DNA from 2 places in the Dongia rigui genome. Region 1 is predicted to be linked to the other one. Evidence: predicted binding sites of a transcription regulator. Region 1 holds the regulator's gene; the other holds the start of a gene.
What was found. Region 1 encodes PhoB, which activates phosphate uptake and scavenging genes when phosphate is short. Its sites were predicted from a motif close to TNTCATAAAACTGTCA; they were not measured.
Positions count from the first base shown of each region.

Region 2: SMD31_RS15680 (putative 2-aminoethylphosphonate ABC transporter substrate-binding protein) is a predicted target of PhoB. The motif match lies at 9,001-9,016, and genes of this name have one in related genera.

Region 1 is NZ_JAXCLX010000001.1:1,574,967-1,585,887, forward strand. Features, by position in the region: gene SMD31_RS07365 (ABC transporter permease) at 1-504, opposite strand, end outside; gene SMD31_RS07370 (ABC transporter permease) at 501-1,460, opposite strand; gene SMD31_RS07375 (polyamine ABC transporter substrate-binding protein) at 1,421-2,575, opposite strand; gene SMD31_RS07380 (cupin domain-containing protein) at 2,748-3,374, shown strand; gene SMD31_RS07385 (flavin monoamine oxidase family protein) at 3,537-4,778, shown strand; gene SMD31_RS07390 (flavin monoamine oxidase family protein) at 4,824-6,062, shown strand; gene SMD31_RS07395 (CHASE2 domain-containing protein) at 6,130-8,427, shown strand; gene phoB (phosphate regulon transcriptional regulator PhoB) at 8,572-9,294, opposite strand; gene phoU (phosphate signaling complex protein PhoU) at 9,314-10,027, opposite strand; gene pstB (phosphate ABC transporter ATP-binding protein PstB) at 10,041-10,817, opposite strand; gene pstA (phosphate ABC transporter permease PstA) at 10,826-10,921, opposite strand, start outside.
Region 2 is NZ_JAXCLX010000002.1:870,278-881,198, reverse strand. Features, by position in the region: gene SMD31_RS15710 (DUF1489 family protein) at 382-837, opposite strand; gene SMD31_RS15705 (hydrolase) at 872-1,414, opposite strand; gene SMD31_RS15700 (DEAD/DEAH box helicase) at 1,587-3,242, shown strand; gene SMD31_RS15695 (Na/Pi cotransporter family protein) at 3,250-4,884, opposite strand; gene SMD31_RS15690 (putative 2-aminoethylphosphonate ABC transporter permease subunit) at 4,984-6,693, opposite strand; gene SMD31_RS15685 (putative 2-aminoethylphosphonate ABC transporter ATP-binding protein) at 6,686-7,780, opposite strand; gene SMD31_RS15680 (putative 2-aminoethylphosphonate ABC transporter substrate-binding protein) at 7,866-8,927, opposite strand; gene SMD31_RS15675 (leucyl aminopeptidase) at 9,117-10,622, opposite strand; gene SMD31_RS15670 (phosphoenolpyruvate carboxylase) at 10,714-10,921, opposite strand, start outside.

The sequences.
Region 1 (10,921 bases):
GGCGCCAAGATCGATCGAGGCTTCGATGATCGAGCGGTCGAAATGCTTGAAACGCGTCCGGACCACGGCACAGACGAAGGAAATCATGAAGGCGGAGTGGCTCAAAATCACCGAATGGGCACCCAGGGTGAGCTTGATCAGCGAATAGAAGCTTAAAAGACTGATCGCCATCACGATGTCCGGGATGATCATGGGTGCGGCGATGAGTGCCTCGGTCGCGACGCGCGGGCGGCGTTCTTCCAGGCCCATCGCCAGCAGCGTGCCGATGATTGTGGAAATGACGGTCGCCACGGCGGCGATGAAGAGGGAATTGCCGACGGAATGGAGGATCTTCTGGTTCTCGAACAGCTTGCCGTACCATTCGAGCGAGAAGCCGGACCAGACCGTGGGCATGCCGGCCTTGTTGAAGGAGAGCACGACCAGCACCAGGATCGGGCCGTAAAGAAAGACATAGACCAGGCCCAGATGCGCGCCGAGCCAGCTTTTGAGTGGGGACCCGTTCATGCGGCCGGCCCCTCGCGGTCGCGGCGGTTGACCAGGATGGCCTGCACGGTGAGGAGCAGCATCATGATGCCGATGACGATGGCGGCGATGGCCGAGCCGAAGGGCCAGTCGCGGGCGGTCAGGAACTGATCGTAAATAAGGTTGCCGAGCATGGTGCGCTTGCCGCCGCCTAAGAGATCGGGCGTCACGAAATTGCCGACCGAGAGGACGAAGACGAAGACGGAACCAGCAGCAACGCCCGGCAGGGTCAGCGGCAGGGTCACCCGCCAGAAGGTCATGAGCGGCGAGGCACCGAGATCGGTTGAGGCTTCACGGAGTTCCGGCCCCAGCTTCGAGATCGAGCTGAAGAGGGCGAGGATCATGAACGGCACATAGGCGTAGGTAAGGCCGATGATGATGGCAAAGTCGTTATAGAGCAGGGGCAAAGGCGCATCGATCAACCCCAGCGCCAGCAGCGTCTTGTTGATGAGCCCTTCGCTGTTGAGGAGCACCATCCAGGCATAGGTGCGGATGAGATAATTCGACCACAGCGGCAGCATGACGAGGATGAGATAGGCGAGTTGCCGGCGCTTGGGCATGAGCGCGATGCAATAGGCCGCGGGGTACCCCAGGGCCAAGGAAACCAGTGTGGTAATGAGCGCCACGCGGGCCGATGACCAGAAGATCTCGGCATAGAGCGGGTCCAGCGCACGAATATAGTTTTCGGCGGTGAAGACGTAGTCGATGCCGCCATAGACGCCGCGCTCGAAGAACGAGTTCACCAGCAGCAGGGCGCAAGGGACGACCAGCAGCGCCAGGATCCAACAGATGCCTGGGCCCGTCAGTACGATGCGGCGCGAAACGACCATGACGACCTTATAGTAAGACGCAGAAATGGCGGGACCGAGGCCGGCCCCGCCATGCTTGAACGAGTCGATCAGTTCGAGCTGGTGATCTCGGTTACCGTCTTCGACCACAGCTTCTGGCCGTCGCCAAGATCGCGCAGCTGCTCATATTTCAGCAACTCCGCTGGCGTGATGCCAAGATTGGGATATTGGGCGATGAGCTTGGGGTCGAGCGCATCCATGGCCGCCTTGTTCGGCACCTTGTAGAGGATGTTCTCGGCCACCCAGCGGTGCACGTCGGGCTTCAGCACGTAGTTGATGAAGGCCTCGGCCGCTTCCTTGTTCTCGGAGGCGCTGGTCACGACCATGGTGTCGACCCACATGTCGCTGCCTTCCTTGGGCACGACATATTTGATCTCCGGCTTCTCGGTGATGCCGTAATTGCACCAGCCATCCCAGGCCTCGACCATCACGGCCTCGCCATTGACCAGCTTGGTGTAGAAGGTGGTGTCGTCATAGGCGAGAAGGGTCTTCTTGGTCTCGATCAACTGCGCCTTGGCGGCTGCGATCTCGTCTTCTTTGACGGTGTTGACGGAATAGCCCGCGGCCAGCAGCGCCGGCATCATCAGCCAGCGATCGGTTGCGAGCATCGTGGTCTTGCCCTTGATCGCATCGGCGGGCTTTAGGAGGTCGTTCCAGGAGGTCGGCGCCTCCTTGATGATATCGCTGCGATAGCACAGGCCGGTGGTGCCCCAGGCATAGGGGACCGAGTAGTGCAGCCCCTCGTCATGGCTGAGCTTCATCGCCTCGGGGTAGAGATTGGCAAGGTTGGGGATCTTGGCATGATCGAGTTCGGCGGCGAGGCCGAGCTTATGGAGCGCCTCGCCGAACTGGCCGGAGACGAACAGCACGTCATAGCCCTTGCCGCCGGAGGCCACGACCTTGCCCATGATTTCTTCATTGGTGGCATGGACGGTCATTTCCGCCTGGATGCCGGTCTCCTTGGTGAAATTCTCGAGCAGGTCCTTGGGCATGTACCCGTCCCAGTTCGAGATGACGATCTTCTTGCCGGCGGGCGCGGTGGCCGCCGCCTCACTGGTCACCGCCGGGGCCGCTTCGCTCGTGGCAGCCGAGGCCGCTTCGCTGGTTGCTGCGGGGGCAGCGCCCTCCGAGGCCGCTTCTTCCTTCTTCTCACCGCAGGCGCCGAGCGCCAGCATCATGGTGAGGGCCAATGTCTTCCGGATCATTTTTGACCTCCCTGTTTGGCCCGCGCGGCGCTCCCAGCACCATCGCGTGCGAGCCATCAGCATCACGGCTGGCCCCGGAGGCCGTCAATAGAAAAATGAAAAATCCATTGACTAATTTCACTGAAATGTTCTGAACTCGATCCTAGTTCAGCGAACGAGTCTCCAGTCAGGCATGCCAAAAGCTACCCAGAGAGCCGCCAAGGCACCGAAATCCAGCCCGGAAGCCGTGCCGGCGACCAAGATCGCCGATCTGTGGCTGGGCCAGCATTTGCGCGGCCTCCGGAAGATGCATGAGCTGTCGCTGGAACAGCTGGCCGAGCGTTGCGGCCTGTCGGTGGGGGCGCTCTCGCAGATCGAGCGCGGCATCACCTCGCCCACCATGCGCTCGCTGCGGCGCCTGTCCGAGGTCTTCAACGTGCCGATGTCGCAGCTCTTCCACGAGGGCGAATATCCGCCGGTCGAGGAGTTGGGCCGCATCGTGCGGGCGCAAGGTCGCCGGGTGCTCAGCCTCAACACCACCGGCGTGCAGAAGGAATTGCTGACGCCCGCCGTCTCGGGGGCACTTGAAATCTATCTCGTCACCATCGCGCCGGGCGGCTCGTCGGGGCCGGAGCTCTATACCCATAAGGGCGAGGAAGGCGGCTATGTGATGGCCGGCGAGATGGTGCTGGAGGTCGAAGACCGCGTCTTCACCTTGAAGACCGGCGATTCCTTCCGCTTCAAGAGCCAGACGCCGCATCGCTTCGCCAACAACACCGATACCGAGACCACGGTGGTGTGGACGAATGTGGTGGGGTGAGAAAGCGGCCCCTCACCCCAACCCCTCTCCCCGGAGGGGCGAGGGGCTTTATAGCGAACTCGGTGAAAACTCCCTCGCCCCGCGATAGCGAGGAGAGGGTTGGGGTGAGGGGCCGCACCGCGCGCTCTAGCCGAGCACAGTCGTCTTCGATAATCTCGCCCCATGCAATCGACCTGTGATCTTGTCATCGTCGGCGCCGGGGCTGCGGGGCTTGCCGCGGCAGATGCTGCGGGCAAGGCCGGGCTCAATGTCGAGCTGCTGGAGGCGATGGACCGCATCGGCGGCCGTGCCTTTACCGACACCCTGAGCCTCCCAGCCCCTTTCGACCATGGCTGTCAGTGGCTGCATTCGGCCGGCATCAATCCGTTCCGGCAGGAGGCCGACAAGCGCGGCTTCCGCTACTGGACCGACCCGTTGCCGATCCGCATCCATGACGGTAACGGATGGCTGAACGATGACGCGAACCAGCGATACGCGGCCTTTTCCGATGCGACCTCAGACAAGATTGATGCAGCCGCTTTGGCCGGTGACGATGGGGCGGCGGCGGCCTTCATCGACCGGAACAATCCCTGGGCACAGCTCTTTGCACGCAATTACGCCGGCATTCTCGCCGTAGCGCCGGAGCGTTCTGCGACCTATGACAGTGGTCGCTACACCGACACCGACGAGGACTGGCCGGTCGAAAACGGTTATGGCGCCCTCATCGCCGCCACCTACGCGCATGTACCGGTCCACCTCAACTGCCCCGTGCAGTCGATCGACTGGAGCGGAACAGAGATCATGGTGGGCACGACCAATGGCAAGATCCTCTGTCGCGCCGTCCTCGTGACGGTATCGATCCGGGTTTTGAAAGCCGGCCGCCTCAAATTCTTCCCGCAGCTTCCCGGCTGGAAGTGCCACGCGCTCGAGCGTATCGAGATGGGCTATGCCGAAAAGGTGGGATTCTGGCTGAAGCGCGACCCCTGCCCCGACATCGGCATGCATTACGCCATGCTGAACGGGCCCGAAGCACCCGACGCCGCCTTCCTGGTAAAGCCCTATGGAAGACCGATGATCACCTTCTTCGCCGGCGCTGATTATGCCCGCGACCTGTTCGTTCAGGGCGAAGAGGCGGCTATCGTCGCGGCGAGAAAACTACTGGGTGATACGTTCGGGGCCGAAATTGCCGGCAATATCGCCGCGGCTAAGGCAACGCAATGGGTTGCCAATCCCTGGGTGGGCGGCGGCTATTCATCACTGAAGCCCGGCGGCGGCGAAGCGCGAGCGGATCTTGCAAAGCCCGTCGACAACCGCCTGTTCTTTGCCGGCGAAGCTACCTCGCCGGATGCCTTCACGACCGCTCATGGCGCGCGCAAGAGCGGTATCGACGCCGTCAACACCATCGTGGCGGCGTTATCCAATTGAAGGTCCGGACTAGCCCGCACCATCTCCCTCCGCTAATCTCACGCCATGCAATCTTCATGTGATTTGGTCATCATCGGCGCGGGTGCTGCGGGATTGGCCGCCGCGAGAGCCGCCCGCGACGCCGGGCTCAATATCGAAGTCGTCGAAGCCGCGTCGCGCATCGGCGGGCGCGGGTATACCGACCTGACCACGTTTCCGGCACCCTTCGACCTGGGTTGCCAATGGCTGCATGCCGCGACGATCAACCCCTATACCAAGGCCGCCGACCGCCTCGGCTTCCGCTACCGCAAGAGCAATTTCAACTACCGCATCCATGACGGCAAATGGTGGCTGAACGAGCGGCTTGTCGACGAATTCGGTCAGAGCCTCGCCGCCACCTATGACCGCATCGCCGCCGCGGGTGCTGCCGGAGATGACGGACCGGCGGCCCGTTCCATCGACCCGGCGGATGACTGGGCCCCCCTCTTCCGCCGCGCCTATACCGGTTACATGGCCTGGCCGCCCGAGGAGGTCTCGACCTACGACACCTCGCGCTTCCATTTCACCGATGAGGACTGGCCGGTCGAGGACGGCTATGGCGCGCTCATCGCCGCGGAAGGTGCCGATATCGAGGTCAATCTCGACTGCCCGGTGAAATCGATCGATTGGGGCAGCAACGAGGTGATGGTCGGCACGGCGCGCGGCATGATCTTCTGCCGGGCTGTGCTGGTCACGGTGTCCATTGCCGTGCTGAAGGCCGAGCGGATCAAGTTTTTCCCGCTGCTACCGGATTGGAAGCTGGATGCGCTCGACCGCCTGCAGATGGGCCATGCGGAGAAGGCCGGCTTCTGGCTGAAGCGGGATATCTTTGCCGGCATGGATCCGCATTTCGCCATGCTGAACTGGGAAGACGCCCCCACCGCCGGTTTCCTGTGCAAGCCCTTCGACCGGCCCATGGTGACGATGTTCGCGAGCGGCCCCTTTGCGCGCGATCTTTTCGCGCAAGGGTCCGATGCTGCCATCGCGGAGGCCAGATCCCTGCTCACCAAGGTCTTCGGCGCCGACATCCAGAAGGAGATCGTCACCGCCTGCGCCACCAATTGGGTCAACGACCCCTATATCCTTGGCGCTTATTCGGTCCTCTCGCCCCATGGCGGCGAGGCCCGGGCGGAACTCGCACAGCCGATCGAGAACCGCGTCTTCTTTGCCGGCGAGGCCGCCTCCAGCGACGGCTTCTCGACCGCGCACGGCGCCTATAACAGCGGCATGGCGGCCGTCGATCTCATTACCAAGGCCTTGAAATAAGGCGGCCTTTCAAGACTCTGAGCCGTAATGCTAGAGTTCGCCCGTCCTTTCCGGGGGAAGACGGCGCATGGGGTTCGTGAACAGCATCGGCAGCTTCTTCGGGCGCATCGCGCGCGCGAAATTCGGCCGTATTGAAGGCATCATCATCCCCATTGCCCTGCTGATGGCGGCGCTGACCTTGCGCACCTACGACCCGCCCATGGTTCAGCAGATGCGCAATATCGTGTTCGACAACTATCAGCGCATCACGCCGCGCCCTTATGACCCGACCGTGCCAATCCGCATCGGTGATATCGACGAAAAAAGCCTCAATATCTTTGGCCAATGGCCGTGGTCGCGCTCGCAGATGGCGCGCATCATCGATCGCCTGCGCGAGCTTGGCGCCGCCGTTGTGGCACTCGACATCATCTATGCCGAATCGGATCGCACCGCACCCGCGGCGGTCGCCAAGAACCTGCCGGATGACGGCAGCTTCGACGCAGCCAAGCAGATGCTGCTGAAACTGCCGGATCCCGACCAGGATCTCGCCCAGTCGCTGGCACAGATTCCGACGGTGGTTCCCTTCGCGGCCCTCGGTGCCGATCCGCAACGGCCGCAGATGCTTCCATTGCGCAAAGCGGGTTATGCCTTCGCGGGCGACAATCCGGATCAATTCATCGCGCCCTGGCGGTATTGGGTGTCGTCGCTGCCGGAACTCGAAAAGACCGCCGCCGGCATCGGCTCGGTGAATGCCGACCCGGACCCGGACGGCATCATCCGCCAGGTGTCGCTGTTCCTGAAGCTGCCGGATCCGGGCAACCCGACGCCTTACTATCCGTCGATGGCCGCCGAAACGCTGCGCATCGCGCAAGGGCAGACGACCTATGCCATCAAATCCTCTGGTGCCAGCGGGGTGATATCCTTCGGCGAACACACCGGGATCTCGGTCGTGAAAATCGGCCAGGCCCTGGTGCCGACCACGCCCCAGGGCGCTGTAATTCTCTATGATTCCGGCCATCAGGCCGAGCGTTTCTTTTCGCTGGCCGATCTGATGTCGCCGGATTTCGATCCCAGCATCGTCGCTGGCCGGATCATCTTCATCGGCAGTTCGGTCGAAGGTTTGAAGGATTACAAACCGACACCCAACGACGAGTCGATGACCGGGGTCGAGATCCATGCCCAGATTGCCGAGCAGATTTTCAGCAGCAAATATCTGCAGCGACCAGATTGGGCGGATGGATTGGAATGGGTCACCCTCACCGTTCTTGGTGCCGTTCTCACAATCCTCGCGCAGTTGCGGCGAGCACTTGTTGGCTTCGGCATAGCGGCCTTCGGCATCCTCGGATCCTTTGGCGCATCCTATTACATGTTTCAGTATCAGGGGTTCCTGCTCGACCCGCTCTATCCCGCCGGGGCTGCCTTCCTGATCTTCGTGACCGCGACGCTCATCGGTTATGTCCGCACCGAGCAGGAGAAGGCGCAGGTGCGCGGGGCGTTTTCGCTTTACCTGTCGCCGGTGCTGGTCGACCAGGTCTCAAAGAACCGCGAGCAGTTGAAGCTGGGTGGCGAGAATCGCGATCTCACTGTGATGTTCTGCGATATCCGCGGCTTCACCAAAATGTCGGAAGGCTTGGATCCACAGCAGCTGACTCATGTGATCAACCAGTTCCTCACCCCCATGACCGATATCATCCAGGCCAATGGCGGCACGATCGACAAGTATATCGGCGATTGCATCATGGCGTTCTGGAACGCCCCGCTCGACATTCCGCAGCATGAGCGCAAAGCCGTGCTGGCCGCCTATGGCATGCGCAGCGAACTGGTGCGATTGAACGAGACGCTGGCGGCAGAGGCGGCGGCGACGGGCGCCAAGAAGATCGAGATCAAGATCGGCATCGGCCTCAACACCGGCATCGCCTGCGTCGGCAATATGGGGTCGAAGCAGCGCTTCGGCTATTCGGCGCTGGGCGACACGGTCAACACCGCCTCGCGCCTGGAGAGCCTGTCACCGGCCTATTTCGTCGATCTGGTGCTGGGCGAGGAAACCGCAGCGGCGGCGCCCGATTTCGCCCTGCTGGAGCTGGATCAGGTGCGTGTCAAAGGCAAGAACGTGCCGGTGCGCATCTATACCGGTTTGGGTGATGAAAAGGTGGCGCAGTCCAACAGCTTCGTCGCCTTGAAGAGCCTGCACGACGCGATGCTGGCGGCCTATCGCCACCAGTCCTGGTCATCGGCCAAGGCGTCGCTGGCGCTGGCACGCGAGGCGGCACCAGAATCGCTCGGCCGTTTCTATGACATGTACGAAGCCCGCATCGCCGAATACGCCGCCAATCCGCCACCCGAAGATTGGGACGGCGTCTATGTGGCGATGACGAAGGGTGGGTAAACGAAGGCCTCCTCGCCCCAACCCCTCTCCCCGCCGCCGACGAATGTCGGCCTTTGCCGACGGGCGGGGCGAGGGGCTTAGTGCCACACTCGGTCAGAACTCCCTCGCCCCACGAAGTGGGGAGAGGGTCGGGGTGAGGGGTACTTAATCCTCGATATCGAGGGCGTAACCGGCCGACCGCACCGTGCGGATGAGGTCGGGCAGGCCGTCGACATTGATGGCCTTGCGCAGGCGCCGGATATGGACGTCGACCGTGCGCGGCTCGACATAGATGTCGCGGCCCCAGACATGGTCGAGGAGCTGCTCGCGCGAGAAGACGCGGCCCTGGTTTTCCATCAGGAACTTCAGCAGGCGGAATTCCGTCGGCCCCAGATGCAGATCCTTGTTGTCGCGGCGGACACGGTGGGTCGCGAGATCCATTTCGAGATCGGCGTAGGTGAGGTTCTCGTCACCCGATTGCGGCCGGGCACGGCGCAGGGCCGCCTTGGCGCGGGCCATCAGCTCGGAGGGGCTGAAGGGCTTGGTCACATAATCATCGGCGCCGGTCTCGAGGCCGCGGATCTTGTCGGCTTCCTCGCCCTTAGCCGTCAGCATGATGATGGCGGCGGATTTCAAATCCGGCGTGCGGCGGATCTGGCGGCACACTTCGATGCCCGAGACCAGCGGCAGCATCCAGTCGAGGAGGATGAGGTCGGGCGTTTCTTCCCGCGCCTTCACCAGCGCTTCCTCGCCATTCATTGCCTCCACAACCCGGTAGCCTTCGGCTTCGAGGTTGTATTTGAGCAACGTCAGCAGGGCCGGTTCGTCTTCGACCACCAGCACGACGGGCTTGGCACGCCCGTCAGTTGCTGCGTCACCGCGCGGCATGTCGGCGCGGCGCGTGCGTTCAGCCATGGATCGCAACATTGGTCGTATCTCCCTTGGGTCGGGTCTCGTCGATCGGCTTGCCATGCACCAGGAAATGGACCGTTTCGGCGATGTTCGTGGCGTGGTCGCCGATACGCTCGATGTTCTTGGCAATGAACAGCAGATGGGTCGAGGCGCCGATATTGCGCGGGTCTTCCATCATATAGGTGAGCAGTTCGCGGAAGAGCGAGTTGTACATCTCGTCGATGCTCTCATCCGAGCGCCAGGCCGCGATCAGCCCTTCGGCATCGTCATTGGCATAGGCCGAGAGAACCGCGCTGATGAGCTTGATCGCCAGTTCGCCCATGCGCGGGATCGACCCCGTGGGCTTCAGCGGCGCCTGCTGGTTGAGCTGCAGCGTGCGCTTGGCAATGTTCTTGGCATAATCGCCGATGCGCTCGATATCAGCCGAGATCTTGATGGCGGCGATGACTTCGCGGAGGTCCTTGGCCATCGGCTGGCGCAGCGCCAGGATCTTGAGCGAATCCTGGGCGACCGTCATTTCCAGCGCATCGATGCCCTTGTCGCTTTCAATGACGCGCACCGCCTTGTCGGAATCGCGCCTGGCCAAGGCCTGGATGGCGTCGCCAAGCTGGGCTTCGGCGCGGCCGCCCATGGCGAGGATCTGGTCGCGCAAGCGCCGGAGTTCTTCGTCGAAGCTCTTGACGATGTGGTCGGTGGCTTTCTGGGGCATGCTGCTCTACTCCTCAGCCGAACCGGCCGGTGATATAGCCCTGGGTCCGCTCGTCCTTCGGGCTGGTGAAAATCTGTTCCGTATCGCCCCATTCGATCAGATGACCGAGATGGAAGAAGGCGGTCTTCTGGCTGACGCGGGCAGCCTGCTGCATCGAATGGGTCACGATGACGATGGTGAAGTTTTCCCGGAGTTCGTCAATCAATTCCTCGATCTTGGCCGTAGCGATCGGATCCAAGGCCGAACAGGGTTCGTCCATCAGGATCACTTCGGGGCTGACCGCAATGGCGCGGGCGATGCACAGACGCTGCTGCTGGCCGCCGGAAAGGCCGGTACCCGGCTGATCCAGGCGTTCCTTCACTTCGTTCCACAGACCCGCTTTTTCAAGGCTGGAGCGGACGATTTCGTCGAGCTCGCCCTTGGTGCCGGCCATGCCGTGGATGCGCGGGCCATAGGCGACGTTATCATAGATCGACTTCGGGAAGGGATTGGGCTTCTGGAACACCATGCCGATCCGGGCCCGCAGCATGACGACATCGAGCTTCTGGTCGTAGATGTCCTGGCCATCGAGCGTGATCTCGCCGCCGACCTTGCAGCCGTCGATGACGTCGTTCATGCGGTTGAGGCAGCGCAGGAAGGTCGATTTGCCGCAGCCCGACGGGCCGATGAGGGCGGTCACCATGCGTTCCGGCACGTCGAGATCGACGTCGAACAGGGCCTGCTTCTGACCGTAATGCACGGTCACCTTGCGGCCATGCATTTTCGCGAGTGAGGGAGAGATGGCGTTCATGGCAACTCCTACCAGCGCCGCTCGAAGCGGCGACGAACAAAGATGGCGATGGCGTTCATGGAAATGAGGAAGGCGAGCAGCACCATGATGCCGGCGCTGGTCTT
Region 2 (10,921 bases), on a different contig from region 1:
ACGAAACGGCTTTGCAACTTCATCGCTGCAATCAGGCCATTAAGACCCGCCGTCCGCGTATCCCTTCTTCTCGCTAACAATTTCAAATAGCTTGGCCCCGCAGTCACACACGGGAACCCACCAGCCAGACTCGGCCGGTGAAGCCGTGCAATATAGCGATGCCGGGATGGCGTTACAAGTCGTATGAGGCTTTCGCCTCTACCTGCTTCGCCAGATCTTGCCGGGGCTTTTCAGCCGCCGGTTCGAACCGGTAACCGACGAACCAGTCGGCCCCGTTCGGTGGGCGGCTTATAGGCGAGTCGGATTGAGACTTGCAAGCACAAAAATTTCGCCATCTTAAAAAAGTACCAAAACCCCAGCAAAACCAGCCTCTCCCCGCCTCTAGAGGAGACCCAAGGTGCGAAGCTCGTCGCGCAGATCCTCAGGGAGGTCCTCTTCCGCCATGGCCTGGCGCAGCGCCGTCCGCTGATCGGCGAGATCCGCCGGCGCATCATCCACTTCCAAATAGCGCCAGCCCTGGAAAGCCCGACGCGGGTGGCTTTCCGTCACAATCACCGTCGGGTCATAGACGATGGCGCAGTAGGGCTTGCCCTGCTCGTCTTCGACCTCATCGAGGCGTAGAATCCGATGGCGCGCGGCAATGCGCCCACGAATGACCCAATAGAGCGAGCCGCCATCCAGCACTTCTTCGGCACGCTTTGGAAACGACCGCGTCCAATGCTGGTCCTCCAATGGCTTTTTCGCAGCGCGCCGCTTGCGCTGCAGTTCTTCACGGTAGCGCACCAATTCGGCGACGCTGTCGACGCCGACGCAGAGTTTCACCAGATGGACTGTCATGCTTGTCGAGAATCGTGATGTCAGAGAGAGGAAATCAGCGAATCAGCTTTGAAACCGCCTTGAATTCGGGGGCGGCAGCCGTCCGCAGCCATTCGAACAACACCATCTCGGTCGTCACGACGTCAATGCCGGCGCCGCGCATCCGCTCCAGCGCAACCTGGCGGCTGTCCGGACGCCGCGAGCCGATCGCATCAGCAACGACGTGAACCCTCAGCCCAGCTTCACGCATTTCGAGCGCCGTCTGCAGCACGCAGACATGGGCTTCCATGCCGCAGATGATCGTGTGGCGCGTCGAATCGTTCGTCAGCGCCGCCCGCAACGCATCATTTGCAAAGCAAGAGAACGCCATCTTCTCAATCGGTTGGGTGCCTTCGGTCCGAGCCATCAACCCGGGCAGCGTGAGACCCAATCCCTTCCGGTACTGCTCGGACACAATGACGGGCACCGAAAGCGCACGTGCCGCATCGAGCAATACGCCAATTTGACGCTCGACCCAGGCCCCATCATTGATGGCCGGCGCCAGCCGCTCCTGGGCATCAACAACCAGCAGTTGAGATTTCGCTCGCTCGATCAACATGGGCACCTCGAAGAACACGCGGATTTGACGGCATTTCCACAAGCATAGCGACGGCCCGCGATTGACAAAAGTCAGCTTCCGCCTATAGTCCGGCCACAAAAGCGGCGGTCGCCACGGGAGCCGAGGGCGGCCGTTTTGCTTGTATGATCGGCCCCTTCATTTTCGAGACACAATGGGTTTTCCCGAACTGGGGCTCAGCCCCGAGCTAATTCGTGCCGTCACCGAAGCCGGTTACACCGAGCCGACGCCGATCCAGGCCCAAGCCATTCCGACGGTCCTGATGGGACGCGACGTCCTGGGCTGTGCACAGACCGGAACCGGCAAGACGGCATCCTTTACCCTGCCGATGATCGACATCCTGGCAAACGGGCGTGCCAAAGCGCGCATGCCCCGCTCGCTGATCGTCGAACCCACCCGCGAACTCGCGGCCCAGGTTGCGCAGAACTTCGAGAAATACGGCAAATATAACAACCTGAAGCACGCGCTGATTATCGGCGGCGAAGGTTTCGCCGAACAGGAAGCCAGGCTGATGGGTGGCGTCGACGTCCTCATCGCGACGCCGGGCCGCCTGCTCGATCTGTTCGAACGCGGCAAGATCCTGCTGATCGACGTGAAGATCCTGGTGATCGACGAAGCCGACCGCATGCTGGACATGGGCTTCATCCCCGATGTCGAGCGCATCGTCAGCCTGCTGCCGAAGATTCGCCAGACGCTGTTCTTCTCGGCCACCATGGCGCCGGAAGTGAAGCGCCTCGCCGACGCCTTCCTGATGAACCCGAAGGAAGTCACCGTTTCGGCCCCTGCCAGCACGGCGACCACCGTGACCCAGGGCATCATCGTGGTCGATGAGATGGACAAGCGCGAAGCGCTGCGTCGCCTCATTCGTTCCGAAAACGTCGGCAATGCGCTGATCTTCTGCAACCGCAAGGTCGACGTCGACATCCTTTACAAATCGCTGACCAAACACGGCTTCAAAGCCGTCCGTTTGCATGGCGACATGGCGCAATCCGCGCGCAGCGATACGCTGGAAATGTTTAAACGCGGTGAAGCATCGCTGATGGTCTGCAGCGACGTTGCCGCACGCGGCATCGACATCGCGGGCTTGAGCCATGTGTTCAATTTCGACACGCCGATCCATGCCGAAGACTACGTGCACCGCATCGGTCGCACGGGCCGCGCCGGCCGCGAGGGTCGCGCTTTCACCTTTGCCACGCCCTATGACGGCAAGAATGTCGCGGCCATCGTCAAACTGATCGGCAAGGAAATACCGACCGTGACGATCGAGGGTATTGCTTCCCTGCCGTTCGAAGAAGGCGATGGCCGTCGCGGTCGTGGTCGCAGCCGCGGTGCGGCAGCCCCGCGCGGTCGCGGTCGCGAGCGCACACGATCATCGCGTTCGGAAAGCGTCGAGCCAGCCACAGCGCCGGAATCGGTGTTGGCACCGGTTGTCGAAGCATCCGAATCACCGGCGGTTGAAGGCAAGTCGCGTCGCCGCCGTCGCGGTGGCCGCAAGGACTCGACACAGGCTGTGGCCGCCGATGCCGTGATCGACGCCGCCATTCCGCATCCCAGCGAAGCCTTGCATCGGCATGATCTGCTGGAAGCGAGCACCGCGCTGCCGATGACGATGGAAGTGGCGCCGGTCGATGGACAAAAGCCGATCGTTCCGGTGCAGCCGCATGAGAATCGCCATCAGCGGCGTGCCCATGCCAAGCCGCAGCACGAGGAAGACGCCATGATCGCCGGTCACGGCTTTGGCGATCATCTGCCCGCCTTCCTGCGTCGCCCGGTGCGCTTGCCCGGCGGCGACCGCCGCACAGGCAAGTGAGCTGACGCTATCGCAAGCGCGTCGGGCTAAGTTCCCCAGCCGATTCCAGAATCGGCTGGGCGACAATGGCGAGATGCGAGTTGATGCGCTTCAGATCGCGCAGGATGTCGAGATGCAGGCCACTTGTCTGCATGCTCTCGATGCGACCTGAACGCAGGCGTTCGAGGTGATTCTCGGCGGCATTGCGCTCCAACTCCCGGAATATCTGCTTCTCGGCGAATAGCTGCCTGGCCAGCTTGATGTCGCCCGACATGAAGACATTCATCGCCAGTTCCAGATTGTGCGTCAGGCGCTCGTGGATCTCGTCCAGCTCCAGCGTGCCTTCAGGCGAGAATTTGAGCTGGTACTTCACCTTCTTCGCCGCCAGCTCCATCAGGTTTTTATCCACGATATCGCCGATATGCTCGAGATTGGTGATGAACGTGATGAGATCGACCACCCGCTTCTGGTCCTTGGGGTCCATCAACTCGCGGCTGACGCCGGTGAGATACAGCTTTATCGCCTCATTGAGGCGGTCCACCTGGCTGTCGATGTCGCTGACCTGCTTGATCAGGCGTCGATCATCGGCGCGAAAGACCGCCAGCGACTGGCGCAGCATCTGCCCGACCAGATCGCCCATGCGGAGCGCCTCGCGCCCGGCATTTGCGAGTGCGATGGTCGGCTGATCTATCGGACCTTGCGACAGATAGCGCGGCTTGCTCGGATCGTCGGTATTCACCTGGTCCGGCAGCAGACGCGCCGTGAGGCGAGCGATCGGACTGGTGAACCAGATGAAGATCAGCGCCAGCGCCAGGTTGAAGGCCACGTGGTAGTTGAGTGCCTGGCGCGCCGGCTCAGCCTGCAGCGCCGCCAGATAAGGCTGCACCAGGCCGATCAACGGCACGGCCAGTGTGACGCCAATGACGCGGAAAATGAGGTTGCCGATCGGCACCCGGCGTGCCTCGGGCGGCTCGCCCGAGGTGGCGAGGATCGGCATCACGGCGCTGCCCAGATTGGCGCCCAGAATCAGCGCGAGGCCCAGGTCGATCGGCACCAGGGCCTTGGCCATGAAGCTGATGACCAGCAAGACGACGGCGAGGCTCGAGGTCGAGAGCACGGTGAGCGCGGCACCGACCAGGACACCAAACACGGGGGCGTCGCTCATCACCTGCAGAATCTGCGGCAGAAGCGGCGCATCGCGTATCGGCTCGGCCGCCTCGGTGATGAGGTGGAGACCCAGCAGCGCGATACCGAGGCCGATGATCGCCCGCCCGAGATCCTTCACCTGCGAATCTTCGAATTTATTGAACATCACCCAGCCGATGACGATCAGCAGGGGTGAAATCCAACCCACCTTGAAGGAATAGGCCTGTGCGACAAGGCTGGTGCCGAGATCGGCCCCCAGCATCACGGCCAATGCGCCGGCTGTCGTCACGAGGCCACGCGACGCGAACGAAGCGGACAAGAGGGCCGTGGCACTCGATGACTGCAGCAGGCAGGTGATGCCGAGGCCAGAGAGAAACGCGGTGAAGCGATTGCCGGTCGCTTTGCTGAGGCTCTGTCGCAGCTGTGCGCCATAGGCCCGCAGCACGCCAGTGCGCACCATGCGCAGGCCCCATAGAAGCAGCGCGGCCGCGCCGAACAAGTTGAGCAGGAAGATCATTTGTCAATCGCCTCGACTCGGGAACCGCCCCGCAGTGTCACGAAACTGTAACATACAGGGCCGGCACCGGGCGATGGCAGCCTGGAACCGACGCTTAGATCAGCGCTTGCGCCACGCTTGCGTCCGCCGTTCGAGGCCACCGGCTATCAGCACCTGCAACCCTTTGACGACGGCCGAGGTCGCCACGATCACGACGCCCATGGCGCAGGCGGTCGCCGTGTTGCCGGCGTCGTCGGTATTGATGGCGTTGATCGACATCAGCTTGGTCTCGGCGGAATAGAGGAAGATGACGGCCGAGACGGTGGTCATGGCATTGATGAAGAGATAGACGCCGATGTCAAGAATGGCCGGCAGGCAGATTGGCACGGTCACCAGCCAGAACGTGCGGTAAAACGGGACCTTGAGCGAAGCACCGACCGCCTCGAATTCGGCATCGACTTGCTTCAGCGCGGTGACTGCTGTCAGGTGGCTGACTGTGTAGAAGTGGCAGACCGTGTTGACGACCAGCACGGTCATCGTGCCGTAGATGACATTGAGCGGATTGTCGGGGGCGTTGAAGAAGAAGATGTAGGCAAGACCCAGCACAATGCCCGGCACCGCCAGCGGCACCATGGCGAGGAAATGGAGCGCTGTCCGCAGCCGCCCAGCCCCCCTGCTCTTCTCGATCAGATAGGCGCCACAAAAGATGATCACCGTGCCGATCAAGGCGACGCAGGCGGCCAACCGCAAACTATTGAAATAAGGCCCCCAGCCATCGGTACCGGCGCGGGAGAAATCATACCATTTGAGCGTGAGGCTCAAATTATAAGGCCAGAGTTTGGCCAGCGACCCGAACACCGCCATGCCGAGGACCAGCAGCAGGAAGCCGGCCACCAGCCCAACCAGGATCAAAAACAGCCGATCGATGCCGGGACGTGGCTTGGGCTGCAACGCCACCGCGCGTGCCGACAGCAAGGCGACCTGCTTGCGCTGCACGATCCGGTCGATCCCAAAGGAAAGCACCGCCGGCAGCAGCAGGATGAGACCAACGACCGCCCCCATCTGGAAATTGAACTGGCCGATCACCTGCCGATAGACATCGGTCGCCAGCACGTTATAGGAGCCGCCGATGACCTTCGGCACGCCGAAATCAGTGAAGATCAGGGTGAACACCACAAGTGCAGCACTCACCAATCCATAGCGGCACCCCGGCAGTGTCACTGTGAAGAAGATTCGCGCCGGCCGGGCGCGCAGAGATTCGGCCGCCTCATACAGTCGCGCATCCGCCACGGACAGTGCGGTCACCAAAATCATCAGCGCGTGGGGAAAGGCAAAGAAGACCTCGCCGACGACGATGCCGATCGGGCCATAAACCTCATGCCCGAACAGCACGGATTTCAGGATTCCTTGATTGCCGAAGAGATAGACCAGGGCCAGCCCCGGCAGCAGCGAGGGCGCCAGAAGTGGGATCAATGCAATGGCGCGAAAGACTCCACGCGCCCGCAGGCATGTTCGCGTCAATGCATAGGCATAGATGAAAGCCAGGCTGATGGTGACAATCGTCCCGAGGACGGCCACGTATAAGGTGTTGCCCAGGGATTGCAGCATCGCCGGGTCGTCGACATAGCGGGCAAAATTGGCAAGGCCGATGAACTGGCCATCCTTGTCCTGCACGCTCTTCGTCAACAGCGTGTAAAGTGGCAAAGCGAGTGTCACGACAAGATAGGCGCCAAGTGCCAGGAGAGCGCCGCGTGCGCCCCATTCCTCAGCGCTGACGCGCGCTTTGACGCGTGGTGCCGTGGTCGTGGCCGAGAAGGCGATGTCAGCCATGATGCGCCACGCCTTGGCCCTGGGGGAACAGCCGCACGCGATCGCGCGGCAGGGCAACGCGCAGTGCCTGGCCAGGCACAAGGCCAAGATCGCGCATCGCATTGATCGAGAAGTCGGCGCGGAGGCTCCGCCCGCAGGTCAGTCGCAATTCGGCACGGCAGAAGGAGCCGAGGAACTCCATGTGCTCGATGCGTGTCATGACGGTGTTGCCCTGCTCAGGCGCGATGCCACGCACCTGGATGTCCTCGGGTCGAATGCAAAGCGTCGCCCCCTGCCCCGCCACCAGGCCGGCGCCAGGAATGTCGAGCACGACTTCTCCCAATCGGATCGCGCGGCCCGGTTCGATTTCAACGGCGAGGAAATTCATGTGACCCACGAAATCGGCCACAAAGGCCGCGGCCGGCTGGCGATAGATCTCCATCGGCGTGCCAACCTGCTCGATGCGGCCTTCATTCATGACGACGATGCGGTCGGCAATCGCCAAGGCCTCTTCCTGATCGTGCGTCACCATGATGGTGGTCACATTGATGCGGCGCTGCAATTGCTTAAGTTCGGACCGCAAATGTTGGCGCACGCGGGCATCGAGAGCCGACAAGGGTTCATCAAGCAAAAGGAGACCCGGCGACATCGCCAGGGCACGCGCCAGGGCGACGCGTTGCTGCTGTCCACCGGAAAGCTGAGCGGGATATTTCTGTTCCTGGCCAGAGAGCCCGACCATCGCCAGAAGATCCGAAACGCGCCTGGCCATGTCGGCGCGCGACATCCTGCCCCCGGTTAGGCCATAGCCGACATTGGCCGCCACCGTCAGGTTGGGGAACAGCGCATAGGATTGGAAGACGATGCCGAAATCGCGTTGCGATGGCGGCAGGCCGGAAATATCGACACCGTTCTGGAGAATACGGCCGCTTGTCTGAATGTCGAGCCCGGCGATGGCACGCAGCAACGTCGTCTTGCCACAGCCTGACGGGCCGAGGAAGCAGACGAATTCCCCCGGATAGATGTCGAGCGAGATGCTCTTCAGCGCCTGGAAGTCGCCGAAATTCTTGCTGACGAATTCGATGCGCAGATAGGGGTTTCCGCGAGTCATGACAAGCTGCCTTGAAAAAGCGAGACGATCCCGCTGCAGATGCAGCGGGATCGTCCCTCATCACATGTGGGTCAGTGGACGCTCGTTACTTCGGTGCGTCCTTGGAGCCGAAGCTGCGCTGCCATTCGTCGAGAATGGCCTGACGGCGATCCGCCATTTCATAGAAATTGTTCGGCGAGATCATCAGCTTTTCCTCCTCGGCCGGGTAATTGGCCGGAAGGGTCGGCGTCACGTCTTTGCGGGCCAGCACCTGATAGCTCTCGTTATAGAGCTTGTTGGCCTCGGCACTTGCCGCGAAATCGGCCAGCTTCTGAGCCGCTGCGAGGTTCCTGGTGCCCTTCATGATCGCCGTCGCTTCCATGTCCCAACCGATGCCGTCCTTGGGCAGGATGACTTCGACCGGCGCGCCGTCATTGATCAGCTTGACGCCCGGATAAGCGAAGGAAATGCCGATCGGATACTCGCCGGCGCCAACCGCCTTGCAGGGCTTCGAACCCGAATGCAGGTAGGTTTTGATGTTCTCGTGCAGCTTGCCCATGTAGTCCCAGCCGCCCTTGTCGCCAAAGAGCTGCAGCCAGGCCGAGACGGTGAGGAAGCCGGTGCCCGAAGAACCCGGGTTCGGCATGACGATCTGATCCTTATAAACGGGATCGAGCAGGTCTTTCCACGAAGCGGGCTTGGGCAGGCCGAGCTTTTCCGCTTCGACCTTGTTGTAGCAGATGGCTGACGCCCAGGCGTCCATGCCGACCCAGGTCGGCCAGCCGTTGCGCTTGTCCTTGAAGTCGTCTTTGATCTGATCGAAGCCTTTGGGGCTATAGCGCTCCAGCATGCCTTCCTTGTCGAGGACCATGAGGCCCGTCGCGGCCAGACCCCAGACCACGTCGGCTTGGCGATTTTGCTTTTCGGCGAGGAGGCGCGCGGTGATCACGCCCGTCGAATCACGCTGCCATTCAATGGTGATGCCCGGATTGGCCTTCTCGAAGGCTTCCTTATAGACAGGCAGCTGCTCTTCCTCGAGCGCGGTATAGACCTTCAGCACGACATCGTCGGCGAGGCTGGCCTTCGGCGCGACGAACATGGTAGCGGCAGTCGCCAAGACCGCAGCCCCCATCAGCGCCATCTGGCGGCGCGAGATCCAATTTTTCATTTCCCCAATCTCCTGGTGTGCGATTGCCAAACGCGGCGCGCAGGAAATTGGCGGGGAAACCGCGCATCTGTGATGACGGAATTATGACGAGTATAGGTCAAACAGGGCTTTCCCGATGACCTATATAGATAATTTCGATGAATGCCATGTGGGCAGACTGCGCTTCAGCCTGCCCACATGACAAAGAGATCAAAGAATGCCTTCAGCCTTCGCCACGAACTGCTCCAGCAACTGAACGGCGTAACCGGTGCCACCCGCCGGGCAGGTCACCCGGTCCTTGCCGGCAAACTCGCGACCCGCAATGTCGAGATGGGCCCAGGGACGGTCCTCGACGAACTGTTTCAACAGCGCTGCCGCATGCGGCGCATCACCGGATTCCGCGTCGTCGGCGTGATGCTTGATATCGGCGATACGGGATTCGAGATGCTCGTCATAACCCTTGTCCAGCGGCATGCGCCACAAGCGCTCGCCCACGGCCTGCCCGGCGGCGGTGAGCTGGTTTGCCAGATCGTCGTTATTGGCGAAGATGCCGGCAAAGACCGTGCCCAGCGCCTGCTGGATGGAATAGGTCAGCGTCGCCATATCGACGATCGATTTCGGTTTGAAGCGGGAGGCGGTGTAATAGAGCGCGTCGATCAGAACCAGCCGCCCCTCGGCATCCGTATCGATCATCTCGATGGTGCGGCCGGCCAGCGTCTTTACGATATCGCCGGGCTTGAACGCCGTTCCAGACGGCATGTTCTCCACCAGGCCGACGACGCCCACGACATTGACCTTGGCCTTGCGTTCGGCAAGCGCCCGGATGAGACCGACCACGGCGGCACCGCCTGCCATATCACCCTTCATCTCATACATGCCGCCGGAGCGCTTGATGCAGAGGCCGCCGGAATCAAAGCAGACCCCCTTGCCGACAAAGGCAAGCGGCCCGTCGCCCTTCTTGCCCGGCGCACCCTGGTATTGCAGCACGAGCAGGCGCGGCGGTTTGGCCGATCCCTTACCGACCGAGAGCAATGCATTGAGGCCGAGTTTGGCCATCTGCTTTTCGTCCAGTGCCTCGACCTTGACGCCGAGTTTGCTCAATGCCTTGGTGCGGGCGACGAAGCTTTCCGGATAGAGTTCGTTCGGCGGCTCATTGGTGAGGTCGCGGGCGAGGTTGACGCCGTTCGCCAGCGCCTGCAGCCGTGCCGAAACCTTTTGTGCCGCCGCCACTTGGGTCACCACCAGGCTGAGATCTGTGAGGGCCGGCGCTTTGTCGGCCTTGGGCTTGGTGAGGAAGCGGTCGAAGCGGTAATTGCGCAAGGTAACGCCGAGTGCCAGTTCGCCGGCCATGTGGGCCTCATCGATCTGGCTGCCCTTCACCGGATCAACCAGCACCGTGGCACCGCTCTCAAATTCAGCGAGGAGATGTGCCGCGAGTGACCCGCCGGCCTCACGCAGCGACAGCGAATCCAGATCCTTGGCCGCCCCAAGACCCAGAAGAATGACGCGTCGCGCCGCCGTGCCGGCCGGCACCAGGATGTCGGCAACTTCGCCTTTCTTGCCCTTGAACCGGGGCAGCGACAGGCTGCGCTGCAATGCACCAGAAAGCGCCTTGTCCAGCGCCTCGCCGCGCGGGCCCAATTTGCCGCCCTCGGCAATGAGCACAACGAGAACGGCGGCGCGCGCTGCCGGCTTGGCGACGAATTCGATCTTCATAAGAAATCCTCGGGACTGAAATAAGAACGGAAAGTGGGCCGAGCATAGCCATACTCGGCCCCATCCGACAATCCGCTGGATTTATGAGATGCTAGCCGAGCGCGCCCACGGTATGGATGATGCCCGAGCTGAGGCGCCGCACCAGGGTATAGAGCCCGGCGATCGGTCCGAAGATGGCCTGATGCTCCCGTTCATAGGTCTGATGCCAATCGCCGACATAGGTCGACGCCTCGCCGAAATCGCCCTCGAATTTCAGTTGCTCGACCTTCGGGAATATCATGCTGAGCTTGCGCATGGCG